One region of the Capillibacterium thermochitinicola genome, then DNA from elsewhere that is predicted to be linked to it. Evidence: riboswitches for the same ligand, from Rfam matches in the RefSeq annotation. Region 1 holds a riboswitch; the other holds the start of a gene.
What was found. Region 1 has a riboswitch for cyclic di-GMP ahead of G5B42_RS03720 (hypothetical protein). Riboswitches for the same ligand answer to the same signal wherever they lie in the genome.
Positions count from the first base shown of each region.

Region 1 (9,150 bases):
GCCGATCACCGGCTTTCGCTGCCTTGGCGTAACATCGGCCGACCGCGGCGGAGGGAACGGATAGTCCCATAAAGGATCAACCCCCAGGTAAAGCTGGGGTGTGTCGACCTCCATCGCCGCTAGCGTCAGCAAGGACCTTTGGTCCCGGCAGCCGATGGCCGCCGCCAAATTCAAACCCGAACGGGCCACTTTCCATCCCCAAGCAGACAAGGGGCCGATCCCCTGACCGGCCAAAATAATCGCCACTCCCCGCCAATGGGCCAAGCGCAAAAGAGCCAGATAATAAAGGAGACTCCGCTTGCTGGTTACATCCTGGAAGATACTCCCGCCGCCCCCCACCAGCAGATCCCCGGGGGCCATCATCCGTCCCAGTCGCCAGAGATTCCAACGGTTCGCCACCGTAAAAGGAACGCTGCCGTCCTCGGCCTTGAGGTGCTTATTCTGGGTCAACACGACCAGCTCAAAACCGGGAAAATAACGGCGAAAGATCCGCACGTAATAATTGCATAAAAGTTCGTCCCCAAGGTTACCAAAGCCATAATAGCCAAAGAGAAAGATCCTCGGCATCAAATCCCCCCAACGCTCCCGGCGGCCGCAGTCGGCCGCTTCCGGCGGCGCTCGGCCGTCCGCAACTGCCCCCGGCCGCCCGCTAAACAGGAGCCTCCCCTTCTCCGGTGCCGAACACACCGGCGACCACCGGTTCCGGTTCGTTCCGCCCGGCGGTGACCAGGGCATAGGCAAACCAGAATAAAAAAGAGCCGAGCGGAACCGCCCAAATGCTCTCGGCAAGACCGGCGACCAGTTGACCACCGAAGGCGGCTGTTATTCCCCGCCGCAGCCGGTCATCCCGGCTGGCGCTTTCCGGGCGACGGGCGGCCTTCCGGAACCGCACAAGCAACCAGCCAAAAAGCAGGAAAGCGGGTATCCCTTTCTCCGCCGCGATCTGGAGGTAGTGGTTATGGGCGTGGTCAACCCGCAGGGGCCGTAAAGCCGCCCGGAGCTCATCTTCGCCGCCTCCCGTCAGGGGATATTTCTGCACCAGCCGCCAGGTTTCCTGCCAAACCGCAAAACGATAACCCACCGTCCCACTGGCCAAAGGGTTGTGCCCAATCCGCCCCGCCACCGACGGAAAGAGGCCAAGCAGAATGAGGATAATCGCAACCAAACGACGGCGGTTCACCTGCTCCCGGGGCCCCCAGTAAGCAAAGAGAGCGACGAGGGCGGCCACCCAGGCGGTACGGGCGTAGGTAAAAAGCAAAGCCGCCGCTGTCAAGCCGGTTAGCGCAATTTTTCTTCTGTCTTCTTCCGCACCGGCCAGAAAAAGGGGAAGCAGGAAAGCCAGGAACAACCCGGTAAGGTTGGGGTTGTGCCAAAGGCCGGTCACCCGGAAGGGCACGACAGCCCGCTCCGCCGGGGCAACCCACCCCCGCGGGAAAGGAGGGGCGGCCGCGGCTTGTACCAAGGTCATCACGCCCATGATCAAACCGATTATTTCCATGGCCAGCAGCCACCGCCGGTCCTGGCGGCCGTAAAGGCCGGCGGCGAACCCGGCTCCGGCCACGAGACACTCTTCGCCCCAGGTCCACAACGAAGCAGGAAAACCGGGCGCACAAATGGCGGAAAAAAAAAGACCAGCCTAACCAGAGGTAAAGCGGTCTTGTCTGTTCCCTGAGTAATAAGCAGGATGAAGAAAGAACAAAACCCGGGAAGAAAAAAAGATAAGGCAACGAATCCTGCGGCCGCAGAAGCACCAAAAGGAAAGTGAAAAAGAAGAGCCGGGGCCAATGGGCCAAAACCCGCTGCTTGACCCTGCTCACTCTTTAACCACTACTATCCGGTTGATGGTACCGGTAAATTCCAGATAAAAGGTGTGGAACTTCCGTTGTTGCCCGGCCCGGACGGTCTCCCGCCCGAAAAAGATCCCTTCCCGCGCCACGATCTTCCCCTCCCGTTCCAAAACTAAAACCAGATTCTGTACGGACCAACCGCTTGGTGGAATCGCTTCCCCCAATGCCCGCTCCGCCGGAACGGCATCGACGTTGGTGGTCTTCTTGATGATCTTCCCCATAAATTCACCGGTTGTCCCGTCCTTGACCCACTGGCCGACGGCAAGCTGCGCGGCCTGCTCGGCCGCCAGATTAGCCACCACCTCCAGCCGGACCGTGTGCACCGTTTTCGGGTCAACCCGGGGCCAGCTTTGGACCACCGTCCGCCCGATCAGAACCAGCAGGGCCAGCCCTATCAGCACATCCAGCCAGTGGAGCCCCCCGCTGCGGCCGTCCCGGTCTTTGTTGCCCGTCAAATCTTTCCCAACCTTTACCCGCCGACCACCTTTTCCCGTTCGCCGGTTTGGACATTAATCCGCCAGGTCCCCATCTTCGCTTCGTCCCCGGTCGCTTGCACGCCGGGACTGACCCGGATGAGAAACGCTTTGCTGTCCGGCTCCCACTGCCGGAAGGAGACGTTATATTCGCCAACGGGAAAAGCCTGTTCTAAATTAAAATTGAGGCGGTTTTTCTCGTCAACCTGATAAACCTCGACCCGGTCCGTTCCGGAGGTACTCCGGATCTCCACCGCCAAATACCGGGCATCCGGGGAAAAAGCCTGCAAAATTGTGTGCTGCCCGTAATAAACGTCCAGCGGTTCCAGGGTGACCTGTTCCGGGTCGGGCGTGGTGCCATCCCACTTCAAGACGGCCAATGCCCCGTGGGTTCCGGTCGTGCCAAAAGCAACGCGGCGGTTTTCCGGGTTTAAGACCACCGCGGCGTAACCGGCCCGCCCGGCCTCCAGTTCCGTCGTGCCGCCCAGCGGCGTTATACGGGCGGGGAAATCCTGGAGGTTGAAAAGGTTGACTTCTTTGGTCTCGTCCTTTCCCCGTTGCACCCAGATGAGGTCGGTGCCAACCCCCCGCACTTCGACGGCTTTTAGCGGCCGCGCCGAAGAGATCCGGTACTCGTCGTTACTAAAACTGACGATCAGATCCTCGGTAATGTTCGCTCCGTATGGCCGGCTGCGGTCGAGCAGCTGCAGGCTGGTGGTAAAGGCGTAGCGTCCCTCGCTTAGATCCGACTCCTCCAGAATTTTGTACCCGACAAATTCCTGGTTTGCTTCCGCGCGCAGGGTTAAATCGGCACTCTGAAAGTCATTCCATGCTTCGTCGGTCAAATACGCACGGAGCTTGTCATCATTCTCATCGGCCAGCCGGGCGTTCATAAAGGAGTGCAAAAGCTCCCGGGCTTCCTCGCGGTTTCCTTGGGGGACCGTCGGTTGTCTTTCGGGGATGTTCAAATAATCCCAGATATTACAACCCTGCAGTGAGAAGACCAGAAAAAGGGAGAGCAACTTATACCGGACGGTCATCCGTACGCCACCTCACTACGATTTTTCTCCTTCTCATTCTCCCCTTTTTTTACGGCCTTTAAACCATCAGCTCCGGTGCTCCCGGTCCGCCCTCTCCGCGCCGGAATTTTGATCAATAATTTTTAATTAATTCATCAGGAAAATGAAGGGTTTTCTTGATTGTTCTTGAAAAAAACCTTGAAGATAAACTACCGTTTTCACGAAACGAACCTTAAGGGAAGGTGGGTAATTTGATCCGTAAACTGGTTGGTCGTTGCCCCAAGTCGATGCTCCTTTTCGTCGGACTGATAATTATCCTCGGCACCACGCTCGCTTCCCCCGGCGTCCACGCCGCAGAAGATGCCCTTTTTACGGCCGGCATCCTTGTGACTTTGCCCCCGGACCAAGAGGTCGAACCCCAAGAGGTGGCTACGTATATTTTTCGGCTCGAGAACCGGACAACGGAAACCATCTTCCTCAAAGCAAGGGCGTTTTCCACCCAAGGCTGGCCCCTCCTCGGCCCCACGGAAGAACTGGTCTTAGCACCGGGCGGAGAAGAGTATGTGGTTTGCTCGCTCCTTGTCCCGTCGTCAGTGGCGGCAGGAACCGAGGACCGTTTACACCTGTTTTTAAGCGAGCAGAAGACCGAAAGAGAATACATCGTGCATACGAAAGTCAAAGCCGTTCGCCATCTGAAGTGGGACCCGGCCCCGCTGTACCGGGCCGAAGCGGGTACGGAAATCTTCATTCCGGTCCGCCTCCTCAACCTCGGAACAACGACCGAACAGTTTGCACTGGAAATTGACTCGGAAAACGGTTGGCCTGTCTATTGGCTTAACCAGACGTCCAATCCGCTTGATCCAGGCCAAGCCAGGGAGATCCTCCTTAGTTGTCTGGTTCCCCCCGCGACGCCCGGGGGAACGTTGGAAGAGATCACCCTCCGGCTGCAAGGCAGCGGTCCCGAACTGCCGCCCCTAAAGGTAAAGGTCTTAATCACCGGGGCGCAAAACGCCTTGCGCGACCAGGAGTTGGCCATTCCTGTAAGTTCCGCCGTGAACTTCAGTTATTTGCCACCCACCCCCGAGGCCGGCATGCCGTGGAATTTAATCTGGCGCACCAGCGGGGAACTGTCCGCCGATACCCGCGTCGACCTGTTTTTCAGCGGCACCCACGAAGCCGCCCTCCCCTCCACCACTTACCTGGGGGTTACCGGCGACCAGTGGACTTTACGCCTGGGCGCCCTGGGGCATAACTGGGACGGGCTGATTCCGCCGCCCACCTATTCCTCCCTCCTTTACTACCAAAACCGGAGCGCGCTCCCCTGGAGCCTCTGGGTCGGCCCAACGACCACAGAGGCGGCTCCTTTGTGGTGGGGAACCAAATTCGAGCTGCCCCGGGCGAACTTACGTTTAAACTACATGCAAAACCTGGAGGAGGAACGCCACTTCCAACATGCCCTCTCCGCCGCCTACCAGCTTTATGCCTCACCGCTTTACGGCTGGAATATAACCACCCACGGTGCCGTCGGCCTGGGCGGGGCCAGTCCGCTCACCCATGGCGGCCTGATCCTGAACCGCCGGACGGAAGACTGGGATTTGACCGGGGAATACAATAAAGGCACCGACTTTTATACCCTGACTGCCTTTGACGAGCTTGCCCTCTCCACTTACACCTACGCCATTGAGGGTCTCCGGCTCGCCACCGGCTACACCTGGCGCGCGGAGAACCCCCCGGCGGCGCCCCTGCTCCACAGCAATAAAGTTTGGACCGACTTCTCCTTCGGCGATTACCGGCTCGGGCTTGCGCATACCTACCGCTCCGACGGACGGATCAATGAAATCAAGGCCGGTACCACCAAGCGCCAAGCCCGGAACATCTTCAGTTTTTCGGCCAACTACATCCATGAGGACTTGAGTGTTTTACGCCAGTCGTTATTGCTTAGCGGCCGGTACCGTTTCCGGGTAACATCCGAAAACTACCTGGAAGCACTCTTGAGCGAGACCTTCACCTTTGAAGAAGCCACTATGAACAAGCGGCCGGAACTGGGATTAAGATGGCGCTATGTCCCGGTCCGCCAGCCCTGGAGCTGTTTCGGCCTCATCCAGTGGGATCTCTCGTCACCCCTATATAAAATAACCGCCCTCCAAACGGGCCTCAGCAGGCAAATGGCTTCCGGTACTTCCTGGCAGATCTATGCCCAACTGTTTTACGACGAACAGGACCCGGTTTACAGCATGAATTTCCGCTTGCAACATCAAGACCTCTTCCGCATCCCGCCGCCATGGTCCGGTCTCCACGGGAAAGCCTTTGTCGATCTCGACCGGAACGGCCTGCACAGCCCCGACGAACCGGTCCTGGCCGGATTGCCCGTCGTCTTCAACGGGAAGAAGGAAACGGTCACCGATGCCGACGGCAACTGGGAGATCGCTTTTACCGGTACCGGGCTACAATTTATCGAGTTTCCGGCCCAATTCGACGGGTATTACACCTTGCAGGCCAGAAAAGAGGTCATCACCGAAGCGCAAAAATCCGTGGCGGTTTTGGTGCCCTATCTGCCGCCAACCGAGGTCCACGGCCGGCTCTCCATCGACCGCCCCGCCGACGATCTGTTTGCTGCCGAAGCGACAGACTTGTCCCAGGTGGTGGTGGCCGTCTTCGACCATAACAACAACTTGGTCATAGAAAAAAGCGCCGATCAGGATGGCGCCTTTTTCCTCACTCTCCTTCCAGGTGAGTACCGCTTGGAGGTGGTATTTAAAACCCCCGCTTTAGCAGAGGCTTATGAACAACCGCAACCAATCACTTTTGAAGTTACCGCTGCTTCGCCGCTTCTTCTCTCGATTCCGCTCCGTCCGGTGCCAAAAGAGATTGAGTTCTTCCATGACGAAGGCTTACCGCTGGAGTTTTATGAAACCTATACCGAAGACAACTGGTAATTGACCTGCACTTTATACTGGCCGGGTCTGACGTCTTCGAAACCCCGCAGCACAAGGCGGAAATAAACCTTCAGCTCCAGCCAGCCGTTGGTGTAGCCGCCGGTGGTGAGGACCTGCCCGGTCGTCCGCAGCGGTAGCCAGTTGACGCCATCCAGCGACCACTCAATGGCCCCTTCCTTCAGACCCTGTTCGGTCACCCCACTAATGAGCAGCCGCCATTCCTTCCCGCCGTTGGAGTAAACCCGTACCGGTATGTACTGGTCCGTGGTAATCGGCGTATAGTAGACGGGATAACCGGCCGCGGGGAAAGGCTCTTCCGGTTTCGAACGGGCCAGATCAAAAGCGATCTCCCCGGAACCCATCTCCATCTTCAGAATCTCCGGAATCTCGACCCTGACCTTATGGTGCGCCGGTTGATCGGCCGCGTAAACTTGGGAGACCATTAGTAGCAGTAAAAATAAAATCCCGGCAAACTGCGGATACAGTAAGGAACGTTTCACCACGTCCTCATCCTCCCTCTCCACAGACGCAGGGACGCCAAGAAAACAAAAAGGGATTTTTTTCGGCGGCCCGGCGATCATAGTGGTTACCACTTTAGACCCGTGGCTTTGCGCCCCCGTCTTTCGACGGGTTTGCCTTTATCGTAAAATCCGCTTATGTATTCAACTTTACTTTAATTATACAATATTTTGCTACAAATGGCAATCCTTTATAGGTTAACTAAGGTCAAGGTTAACGTACTACTGTAGTGACCAGGACTTTCGTCCCCTTTGAGCACCAGACGGAAGGATAAACTATCGCTGATCACCCGTAAAAAACCGGAAATCCGCATCAATTCCTGGTTGCTTCCCGCGGCCGGCATCCGCCGGTAAGTACCGTTCCGCAATTTCCACTCCATCTGCGCCAACGGTATCCGCTCCGCCCCGGCGACAAAATCCTCCCCGGAAAGCAGTAATTGCCATTCGTTAAGGAGCACCAAAACCGTAAAGGAGATGGCGTTTTCCGCCTCAAAATACTCGAGGGTCGGGTCAAAGGGATCGGTCTTCAACTCCCCCAGGTTGGCTACAGTATTACCGAGGGCAAGAATCGCTCCATTCTCCCAATCGATCCCCTGGACTTGCACGGGCACCAATGCCACCGTCAGGAGCAACCCCAGTAGCAGCAGGCAAACCCTGCCTTTACCCATTACGCTCACCTCCTATGGTACGAATAAGGTGTAGGTTATGGGGGCGGAGTAGGTTCCTCCCCATTCGTCACCCCTTAATTCCAGACGGTAGGAGATTTTCTTACTATGCTTTACCCCAGCGCGCGGCTGGTGATCCCTTTTCCGGGCCAACACCAGATAACTGCCACTGGCGGGCATATCCCGGTAGATCCCGTCCTCCGTCCGCCACTGCAGCCGGGTGATGGGGATGGTCCGGGTCCCGTCCCGGAAATCTTCCGCCGAAATCCGTACCTCCCAATCGGTCTGGATATTACAACGGTAATCAACCTGGACCGCATTGATCCGTTCGTAATAAAGGCGTCCATTCTCACGGCGTGGTTCTCCCAAATCCACCACCGGCACCGACAAGGCGATCTCGGTCCGTTCGGGAATGACAAATTCAAGAACGCAATCGGCCGTTCTGAGCGGTTCGGCCAACAAGAAAAAAGCGGGAAGAAGAAGGATACCGACCAGTCGCCACCGTCCCATACGCATACTTTCCCTCCTTTTTCTTTTTTCGGCCCCTGCCGCGGCCGGCAGGCTGACTACCCCGGCATGCCTTGTCATAAACCTCTTCATTGCACCGTAAAGACCTTTTGGTAGCCGGCCAACTTGGAACCGCCATAATCCACAACGGCAATCGCCACGTAGCTACCCGGCTTGAGCCGCAGCTCCTCTTGGATACGGATCTGGCGGCTACTCTGGGGCAGGACTTTACTGGGCGGGATCGTCACCAGCCCGACCCGTTTGTTTTGGAGATCCTTGATTTCAATCCGTCCCGTGGGTTCCAGAACGGAATCACCTTCATTAACAAAGAGAACCGTCGCGGCGATTCCCGGCCGGCCGTTTATATGCCTGCTTTCAATAGTAAAGTCATCAATCCGCCCTTTGACGGTAACCGGCCCGGGAACGGTAATGGTGATGCTGCCGCCCACCCGGCCACTCATGCGCATTCCGCTTGTTTGCACCACCGAATACGGGAGAAACTCCACAAAAAACATGCTCCAATAATCGCCGGGCGCCGTCCCGGCCGGCACTTGTCCGCTGATCGTCACCATTTTTTTACCGCCCGCGGGCAACACAAATTCACTGGGTTCAATCCGCAGCCACGCGGTGGCGGACCTTTCCACCCGGTTAGGCTCGGCGTAAAACTGGACGGTCCCCTCCTGGTCAAAATCCCAATCCATAAAGTAGGTCTTCACCCTGATCTCTTTATCGGAAGCCCCGTAGACCTCGATCTGGCCTTCAAAATAGCCACCGCTCTCCGCCGTAAACGCCAAGCGTGGCGGTGTCACAGTGATACTGTTCGCTACCCCCGTCAAGGATAAAAAGCCCACCATCAAGGTGAGCATAAGAAGACTTCGCCATTTCAGGAAGTTCGGTTTCATCGTTTTGATGTTTACACCTACTTCGCAATCGGTTATAACGTAACCAGTGTATATGTAACCGTGGTGCTGTATTCGCCCGCATAGGCGTTTTCCGGAAAGTCCATGGCATAATAAATCTCGGTGGTGGTGTTAACCGGTTCCAACCCAGTCGCGACGACGATATCCGTTTCGGACATTTGGGTGTCGGTTTTGTCCGGCGCCGTGCCGAAATAGAGGTAGTTAACGGGAATCGTGATACTGGGATCGATGGCGTTTTGGAAGGCGGTCGCCGAAACCTTTAACG
Region 1 covers NZ_JAAKDE010000006.1:37,186-46,335, forward strand. The annotation lists gene G5B42_RS03695 (polysaccharide pyruvyl transferase family protein) at 1-687, opposite strand, end outside; gene G5B42_RS03700 (O-antigen ligase family protein) at 650-1,561, opposite strand; gene G5B42_RS03705 (DUF4330 family protein) at 1,814-2,302, opposite strand; gene G5B42_RS03710 (hypothetical protein) at 2,317-3,360, opposite strand; gene G5B42_RS03715 (hypothetical protein) at 3,591-6,275, shown strand; gene G5B42_RS03720 (hypothetical protein) at 6,254-6,775, opposite strand; cyclic di-GMP riboswitch class I at 6,837-6,922, opposite strand; gene G5B42_RS03725 (hypothetical protein) at 6,985-7,461, opposite strand; gene G5B42_RS03730 (hypothetical protein) at 7,474-7,974, opposite strand; gene G5B42_RS03735 (fimbrial biogenesis chaperone) at 8,055-8,867, opposite strand; gene G5B42_RS03740 (hypothetical protein) at 8,900-9,150, opposite strand, start outside.

Region 2 (9,150 bases), on a different contig from region 1:
CGAGATTACGGGTCGTCCCCCAAACCTGACACCCCGCGTCCGCCAGTGCTTCTGCAATGGCGGCACCAATTCCGGAAGAAGCTCCGGTAATAAGAACCTTTTTCCCTGACAAGCTCATTGCCATCAAAAAAACGCTCCTTTACGTTTACTGTCCATCGCCGGACCCTTCCGCCAGCGGATCCGGCCGGGGATCCTTCCCGCCTAAAAAGATCCAAACCCGCTGCCAAAAAGTCAATCCCCACTTGTCCCAGGTTTTAAGGACTTGATCGGTGACATCTTCCCCACCCACCTGGAAACCGCCTTTGAGGAGAATACAATCGTACTTTTCCTTCTTCGCCACATGGGCGACAACCGCCTTCAACTCCTCCAGCACGGCCTCTTCTTGCCGCCGGTAACTTTCCTCCAACTCCTGCCTCTTCTGATCAAGGCGGGCCTGGGTGGCCAGGGCTAGTTCCCGGCTGCGGCTAAAATCATCCGGACTTAACGTCTGAATCTGCTGTTGGTGTTCGGCTAAAACCTGGGCGGTAAACTCCTCCAGGATCCGGCGGTTGTTTTTTGCCCGTTGCTCCAACGCAATAAAGTGGGGAGCCTTCTTTTTAATCCTGTCCAGATCTAGAAGCCCGATTTTGGGTTCGGGTACTTTTGTATTCGCTTCAACCGTCCGGTGTGGCCCGGCATACGCTAAGACCAGAAGGAGTAGGCCAACGGTTAAAGTCAAAAAGAGGAAAAATCGTTTTGCCATCTTCTACTGCTCCTCCCCGGAAGTATTAAAGACCGAGACAAATGGTCGGTCCGGCGCTAACACAGGAGATATTCAACCCGCCGTGGCAATCTCCTGCCGGGAATAATTAACGTCCCGGCTAAAGAATAACCCGCCACCCGGCGGGTCTGTTTTGCAACGGACAAAAGGTAGTGAAGTTAGTATTTTACCCTTTTTCCGGTATGGAGCAGGATTGTTTCTTCCCCAATATTGGTGGCGTGGTCGGCAATCCGTTCCAAAAAACGGGCGATCATGTTAAACCGGACCGTTTGCCGGATGGAACGGGGTTGTCCTTCGGCCAATTCCCCGCTGGTCAACTCCTTATAAATGATGTCACAAAGATTATCGGCCTCTTCGTCTTTACGGCAGACCGCTTCGGCCAGATCGGGATTACCATCAACAAAAGCCCTTAATGCCACTTCAAGCATATTAAGGGCTAAAGAGGCCAGTTTGGGGATATGGGTTAAAGGTTCTATGTATTCTTCATTTTTGAACTCCAGAACGATCTCCGCAATGTTCGTCGCGTAATCGGCGATCCGTTCCAGATCTTTAGCCATCTTAAAAATGGAAAGACTGTTACGCAGTTCTTTCCCGTGGGGGTTCTTTTCCGCAAGAAACCGGGTAATCTTGTCTTCAAAGACGATCAGTTCGTTATCAAAAAGGTCATCCTCTCTGATAATCTCCAAGGCGGTCTCCGGATTTTTTTCCACCAAGGCATTGATCGACCGCTGGACCCGCTCTTTAACTGCATCCCCCATCTTCTTGATCTCCGACATCAACTGTTCAAGCTGGTTCAAAGCAACCACACCTTTCTCGTAAATATACTTGGCCCTCTACCTTTTACTAACGTCCGGTTTCGCAAAAAATTCCCGGTAACATTAATATTAGTTACAAAAGGGTAAAATCCTCCTGCCACTTGTCATACACTTTCTTTCGCCCTCTTCCCGCTCACCACCAAAGAGCGGGGAGGATTTAACCTGAAATTAGCGAAGTTATTAGTGACTGGCCAATCGTGACTTAAAACAAGGAGGTGACCATAAAGGATCCCGACGGACCTCTTAACCCCGGTATCATCATTTGATTTATCTTCTTTTCCTTACTGAACAACTTGCTACAAGATACGGAAAATTACCCTTTGGGAGGAGTTTTGCAATGTCGATCAAAATCGTCACCGATTCCACGGCTGACCTCTCACCGGAATTAAAAAGCCGCTACGGTATTGAGGTGATTCCCCTTACGGTCCATTTTGGCGAGGAGGTTTACTATGATGGGATCGACCTTACGCAGGACGAGTTCTTAGAAAAAGTCAACACTTCCCCCCATTTCCCCAAGACCGGCCAGGCCACACCGGCCGCCTTTCTAGAACTTTTCCGGCGCCTCCTCGCGGAAGGTCATGAAATTTTGTATGTCGGAATCTCGTCCGACCTGTCCGGTACTTACGCCTCCGCCTGTCTGGCGGCGCAAGAATTGGCCGACGCCCCCATTGCCACCGTCGATTCCCGTAATCTATCAATGGGCATCGGGGTTTTGGCTTTGCATGCGGCCGAAATGGCCGAGCAAGGTACCTCTCTCCAAGCGATTGCCGACCGGCTCAGGGCCATGACCGCACGGGTAAGAACCTCCTTTATCGTCGATACGCTAGACTTTTTATATAAAGGAGGAAGACTAACCCGGGCGCAAGCGCTGATCGGCAACGTTCTCCAGATTCATCCGCGTATTGAGGTTGTCGACGGCAAGATGTGCGTCCCGGAAAAAATCCGGGGAAGTAAAAGCAAAGCCAAAACCCGCCTCTTAGAATGGGCCACCGCCAACAAAGAACGGATCGACGACAACTGGATCGCCGTAACCCACTGTCGTGACGAAGAGGCGGCCAATGATCTCGCCGCGCAGTTCCGGGAGATGGAGCTGGCCCGCAATGTCGTTATTACCAAAGCCGGGGCCGTGATCTCAACCCACTGCGGACCGGGAACCGTGGGCATTATTTATGTGGAAAAAGAAGCATAAATGAAGAAAGGGGACCGCAAAGGTCCCCTTGGCGTTTATAGATTTATCGATTCCAAACGCGCACCACTTGCCATGATCTCCAGAAAAACCTGGACAATCTCCGGATCCAGTTTCTTCCCGGCTTCCTCCTTGAGGGCTGCCAGGGCGGCGTCCGGGGAAAGCGGTTCTCGGCCGAAAGCCCCGTAGCGCAATTTATCGTAGTAATTGGCCACGGCAATAATCCTGGCCGTCCTTGGGATCTCCCGCCCCCGCAGGCCTTTGGGATAACCACTCCCATCCCAGTTTTCATGGTGGCTGAGCAGATACCTGGCTACCTCCATCGTCTGGGGCGAAGCGTTGGCAATCCGGTACCCGGCCACCGGGTGCTCCTTTAACTTTCGCCATTTCTCTTCGGTCAGCGGCTCCTCCGTCGCCAGTAAGGCCTCCTCCAAGACGATTTTCCCCAAGTCGTGAAGGTAACCCGCCTGTTTTAGCCGGTTCAAGTTCGACGGGGACAGCTTCATCGCCTTCCCGAGTTCTACACATAGTTTACTTACCCTTTGGGCGTGCTCCTCCTCCCGGGGGAATCGTTCGTGAAAGGATTTGACAATTCTTTGGATCGCATCGTTGTTAAACCGTTCGCTGTCGATCGCTTTTTCCAAATACATCCGCTCTTCGGCATTACGGATGGTTTGGGCGAGGTCTTCCGTCGTAACGGTTTTGGTGTCAACACCCAAGGAGATACTTCCCGGCAGGCCATTGATCCGTTCTTGGGCAAACTGCTCTTTGACCGCCATCCGGAGTTTTTCCCCCTCTTCCCCGGTGGTGCGGGGTAAAAACAGAATAAACTCATCCCCGCCCCAACGCGCGATAACCGCATCTCCTTTTTGACAAACCATCCTTAAAATTTCCGCCACCTTCTTTAGCAGAAGATCGCCCGCCTGATGCCCGAAGATATCATTGGTGATTTTCAGTCCGTTGACATCACCAATGATCACTGTAAGGGGAAGATTGGCCTCCACATCCAGCTTTGTATACTCATTTTCGACGTATCGCCGGTTATACAGTCCGGTTAAAGGATCATGAAAACTGAGGTAAATCAGCTCCTTTTTGTTGTTGTATTCTTCGGTGATATCCCGTACGTAGGCACCGACGCCGTACCGGCCGCTGACGAGTTTAACCGGAAACCTGGTGGCGGCAAAAACCCGGTTGCGCCAGACTAATTCTTCCTCGACTACCGTTTTGGTGGCCAAAACCTTTAGCTCGGTCCTCGTGCTGAGAGCAGCAAACCCCGGATCGGCAAAGGCGAAATCATCCCGCCCAATAATTTCACGCACTTCTTTGTTGTAGAAATCAGCCAAGGCTTTGTTAACCAGAAGATAGCGGAGATTTTCGTCTTTTAAGTATATATAACTCTGGTTGGCGTTGATATAAGTCTCCCATATCTCGTTTAAAATGATATTCTCCTGATAATTTGCTTTTAACCGGCGGTAGCTTAGGAACAAGATTAGACTAAGCACGAACAACAAAAGCACAGCCGCAGAAAGGACCAGAATAAGACCGTGGTAATACTGGCCGGTATTGGCACGGTCCGGAGAAAAGAATAAAAGGACAACGAGGATCATAATGGTAATAATGGCTTTTCGCATTTAAGATCCCTCTCCGCACATCTTGACCTTTTGGTGCTTAACTGATCAATAAAGGATGATAAAAAAACAACACCCTTCGGCAGCCCGGCTGTCTTGGTTTAAACGTGAGTTAAACTTTAGACCCGCAGCTTTGCGCCCCCGGCTTTCGCCGGATTTGCCTTTTCGCGATCCGTTGTTTCGCCAGATTTCAATTAAAAAGACAGATTATTATAAGAATAGTAACATGATCCAGACACTAAAGCAACTATTAAATCATGTTTTTGCCGGTTTTTGCCCTTTTTTGCCCTTTTTTCTTGGTTTTTATTCTAATTCATTTGTTGCATTTGTAAATGTAAATATAAAATGTGAAAAAGAGGAAATTGGCGGGATGTCAAAAATTAGTACTACATAGATCACTTATGTCAAGGAGGGTCCAAGATGTACAACTTAGACCAACTCCTCTCTTATCTTGTGTTTATTGCCGTGATTACCTTCATTGTCGAACGAATCATTGAGAATTTACTCATGCCGTTGCTTCCCCCGGTGCCGAAGAAAGGGGAGCATCCGGACCAAAACATCGCCAAAATAGTTGCCTTCCGTACTTATCTGACTTTGCTTCTGACCTTTGCCTTCGGTTTTGGGTTGGCCCTGGCGAATCCCCGCTTCCGTCTCCTGGCGGGCGGATTGGGAATGGAAACAGCACCCTTGATCGACAGCCTTTTTACGGCGGCGCTGATGGCAGGGGGCTCGCAACCGCTCCACTCCATCATTGAGCAGGCCAGAACCAAAAAAAAGTAATGTTTTTATCGCCACAAAAACTTGTAAAAAACTTAATCCAGATTGCTTTTTCCGTCAAAACCTAGTACTTTATAATTAAGCCACATGTAATACACTGATTCGGAAATAGAGGATCTTTAACCAAAGGAGAAGAAGTATGAAGTACAAATTAGTAGCAGTCGATGTCGACGGCACCCTCCTGGACAGCAATAGCAACCTTACACCGGAGACCATAAAAGCAATCCAAGAAACCATCGCGGCCGGGGTGATCGTGACCATCTGCACCGGCCGGCCAATCCAAGGAGTCGAACCGTTGATTGAGCAACTGGGTCTGGATCTGCCCTTTATCACCTACAACGGTGCCATGATCGTAATGGGAAAATCAAGAAAGATCCTTTACGCCCAAACAATGCGGGGCGAAGACGTGAAAACCGTGTACAAACTCGGCACAAACCTCAAAACCACGGTTGTCATTTGGGCCGACAACAAACTCTATGTCCAGCCGTTTGGCCCGGAAGCAACCGCCTACTCCGACCTGTCAAGGACGAAACCGGAGCCCATTACCGATCTGGAAGCGCTCATCGCCCAAGGGGTGACAAAAGTCCTTTTTTACGACACAGTAGAAGCGATCCGCCATTTTGAAAAACAGGTTGCGCCCGCGGTCCCCCCGACGGTGAATTACTGTACTTCCCAGCCGTTCCTTCTGGAATTTTTCGACCAAAAAGTCTCGAAAGCCAATGCTTTGGCCCAATTGAGCGCTTATTACGGCTTCTCCCGGGAGGAAATCATCGCGATCGGGGACGGGTTTAATGATCTGTCAATGATCAAATATGCCGGACTCGGCATTGCCATGGCCAATGCCGATGCGGCAATCAAACAACACGCCGACTATGTGACGCTCTCCAATGACGAAAACGGTGTCGCCCATGCCCTCTACCGCTTCTGTTTGAATAAAGCACTGTAAGCTTATGATGCCATCTTGTCTTTGTTTCCGGGGAAACAAGGACAGTTACTTTTACCGTTCAGATGAAAATAAGGAGGGGAAATTTTGAACATCACAAAGATACCCTATGGAATGGTTGGCGGGAAGGAAGTCTTTCAGTTTACCCTCAAAAACAAACATGATATGACAGTGAAGATCATTAATTTCGGGGGGATTGTCACATCGCTTCTGGTCCCGGATAAAACCGGCAAACTTGACGATGTGGTCCTCGGTTTTGACAATTTAGCCGACTATTTAGCCGAGCACCCCTATTTCGGCGCGCTCATCGGTCGTTACGCAAACCGCATTGCCAAGGGCCGCTTTGTTCTGAACGGTAAAGAGTACCAGTTGGCCCTGAATGACGGTAAAAACCACCTTCACGGCGGGAATATCGGTTTCAACAAGGTGGTCTGGGATGCTGTCGAGTTTTGTAACGCAGAAGGGGCTGGGGTGGAGCTCAATTATTTATCCAAAGACGGGGAGGAAAACTACCCGGGGAACTTATCCACCACTGTCCGTTACCTCCTGAATGACCAAAATGAACTGGTCATTAAATATCTGGCTACCACCGATCAGCCAACCATCGTCAACCTCACCCACCACGGTTACTTCAATTTAAAGGGGGAAGGTTGTGGCGATATCCTGGACCATGAAATCATGATCAACGCCGACCGTTATACGGCCGTTGATGAAGAATTGATTCCCACCGGGGAATTAATTCCGGTGCACAATACCCCCTTGGACTTCACCACTTGGCAACCGATTGGAGCGCGGATCAAAAAGCTCCCCGGCGGCTATGACCATAATTATGTTTTAAACCGCAAGGGACCTGAACTAACTTTGGCCGCCAGCGTCCGCGAACCGAAAAGTGGCCGGGTAATGACGGTCTACACCACTGAACCGGGAATGCAGTTTTACACCGGAAATTTCCTCGACGGGACCTTGACCGGAAAACGCGGTGTAAAATACGGAAAACACAGCGGGTTCTGTCTGGAAACCCAACACTTCCCCGATTCCCCCAATCACCCCGCGTTTCCTTCCACAGTCTTAAACCCGGGGGAAGTTTACCAACAGACCACCATATACCAGTTTACCATTGAACAATAAAAACCAGTGGTCATAAAAACAAGTGGTCCGGGTCATTTCATGACCCGGACCACTTTTAATTGACCATTTTCAATCACAAGCCGGTCGATATTTACTTTCCGGTCGCCACTAGGCTGCTCCGGATTGGTATGGGTATGGTAAACAATCAAAAGGCTCCCGTCGGGGGAACGGGTTACACAGTTATGTCCCGGGCCGGAAAACCCCGCCGCTAAATCTTTGGCCAGGAGCGGATTGCCGTCCGCCTTTTGCCAAGGCCCCAACGGGGAAGTGGCCACGGCATACCCGATGGCGTAGTCACTGGAAGCATAGCAATTGGCGGAATACATTAAATAGTACACCCCGCGGTCCTTCAGGACAAAAGGGCCTTCATTCCACTGCCAATCCCGGTCAATCCCCTCCCAGGGTTGGCTGGGCTCGACCGCTAAAACCGGTTCCCCCAACAAAGTCAGAAGGTCGGCACTGACTTCTTGCACAAAAATTTGGCTGATATGTTTACCATCGATTATATTTTCCGAACAATCCTGAACATAATAGAGATAAATTTTCCCGTCGTCATCAAAAAAGAAATGCCCGTCGATAAAGGACTTGCCCCGGTCGAAGAGGGGTGCTTTCCGGTTGCGAAAAGGGCCCAAGGGGTGTGTCGCCGTGGCCAAGGCCAGCTTCAGCGAACCGTCCCGGTCCCGGGCGCTGTAAATCATATAGTAATTCCCCTGGTAATAAGTGACTTCGGGCGCCCAAAAATCGCCGACGCCCCATTGGTTACCCTCTTCCCGTGCATCCAAAGCTAATCCCCGTTCTTGCCAGGCGGCCAGATCGGGAGATTCCCACACCTTAAACCCATAGGGGGAGGAAGTGGCATACAGGTAATATTTTCCCCGGTCCCGCAGGACATAAGGGTCACCGATCTGGGTGATCTCCCCGCATTTTAAGGTTCGGGTCAACTCCATCCTCTCCCCGCTCTTAGCATTAATTGGTTTAACATTAAAGTCCCGATCGGTTGTTGGTTATAGCTGGCACCCAAACGTAAGGTGGTAATCCATATACGCCCGGACTCCAGTGGAAGCTCGACCAAAAAACCGTCAAGGTTTCCCAACCAGCCTTGGAACATCCCGCCATACACCCTTACCCCTGGTAAGGTATCCAGGTTGGTGACAAGCGTAGCCGGATAAAGACCGGCCATTTCCCAACCGGGTACTTTTGCCACCGGTACCCCGGGGAAAAGTGAGGGGTCAAGAAAATTAACCGCTGCCGCCCGGTCCCAGTTTTCCCCTTCCACCAGTTTCTTGAGGGTGAATCCATCTCCCGTCATCTGGCTTTCCGCCAGCCAAAGCACGTGCCCCCCGGCCTCCAAGTGGGCCCTAACCTCCGGCGTCAAGGCCGTAGTCAGGCAAAGTCCCGCCGCTTTCCCGTCCGGAGCGAGCTTAAATCCGTTTTTAACCAATTCGGTGATAAAGGCCGGAGGCAGACCCACCGGATAAACAACCGGGCCGTTGACCACCCGGGCGGCCGGCGGGGTAATGGTGAGTTCTTCTTCATTTTGGCAAATAACCCGCTCCCCACAGCGCAATTCATAGCGGAGGCAAAGCCGCTGCGGCGTATCGACGTTGGGCAACGGAAGCAAAACTTCATGGCCGGGGGTAACCGCAGAGGCAAGAACGGTAAGGGGCGTCTTCTCCGAAAGCCTTGTCCCGTTCAGGTTCCAAACGATTTCCCCTTGAAAATCTTGATCCGTGTTATTGACCACCACCGGCCGGACCCGGAGCGTTTCCCCGCACCAAAAGTTTCTTTTGTTCAGGTCGGCGCTGATGATGGTTTCCCCGTTAAAATAAGGGGCTTTCGCAAAACCGGCCTTCAGCTGGCGGTTATAGGTCAAGAACCCATTGGTTTCCCATTCGATATCGGTTAGTTCTGTG
Region 2 covers NZ_JAAKDE010000013.1:32,893-42,042, reverse strand. The annotation lists gene G5B42_RS06950 (SDR family oxidoreductase) at 1-124, opposite strand, end outside; gene G5B42_RS06945 (OmpH family outer membrane protein) at 146-742, opposite strand; gene phoU (phosphate signaling complex protein PhoU) at 919-1,557, opposite strand; gene G5B42_RS06935 (DegV family protein) at 1,913-2,764, shown strand; gene G5B42_RS06930 (bifunctional diguanylate cyclase/phosphohydrolase) at 2,800-4,392, opposite strand; cyclic di-GMP riboswitch class I at 4,468-4,561, opposite strand; gene G5B42_RS06925 (hypothetical protein) at 4,810-5,169, shown strand; gene G5B42_RS06920 (Cof-type HAD-IIB family hydrolase) at 5,306-6,112, shown strand; gene G5B42_RS06915 (aldose epimerase family protein) at 6,197-7,237, shown strand; gene G5B42_RS06910 (glycoside hydrolase family 43 protein) at 7,270-8,184, opposite strand; gene G5B42_RS06905 (glycoside hydrolase family 2 protein) at 8,175-9,150, opposite strand, start outside.
Region 2: linked by a shared signal. The riboswitch ahead of G5B42_RS06930 (bifunctional diguanylate cyclase/phosphohydrolase) and the one ahead of G5B42_RS03720 (hypothetical protein) in region 1 are both predicted to bind cyclic di-GMP.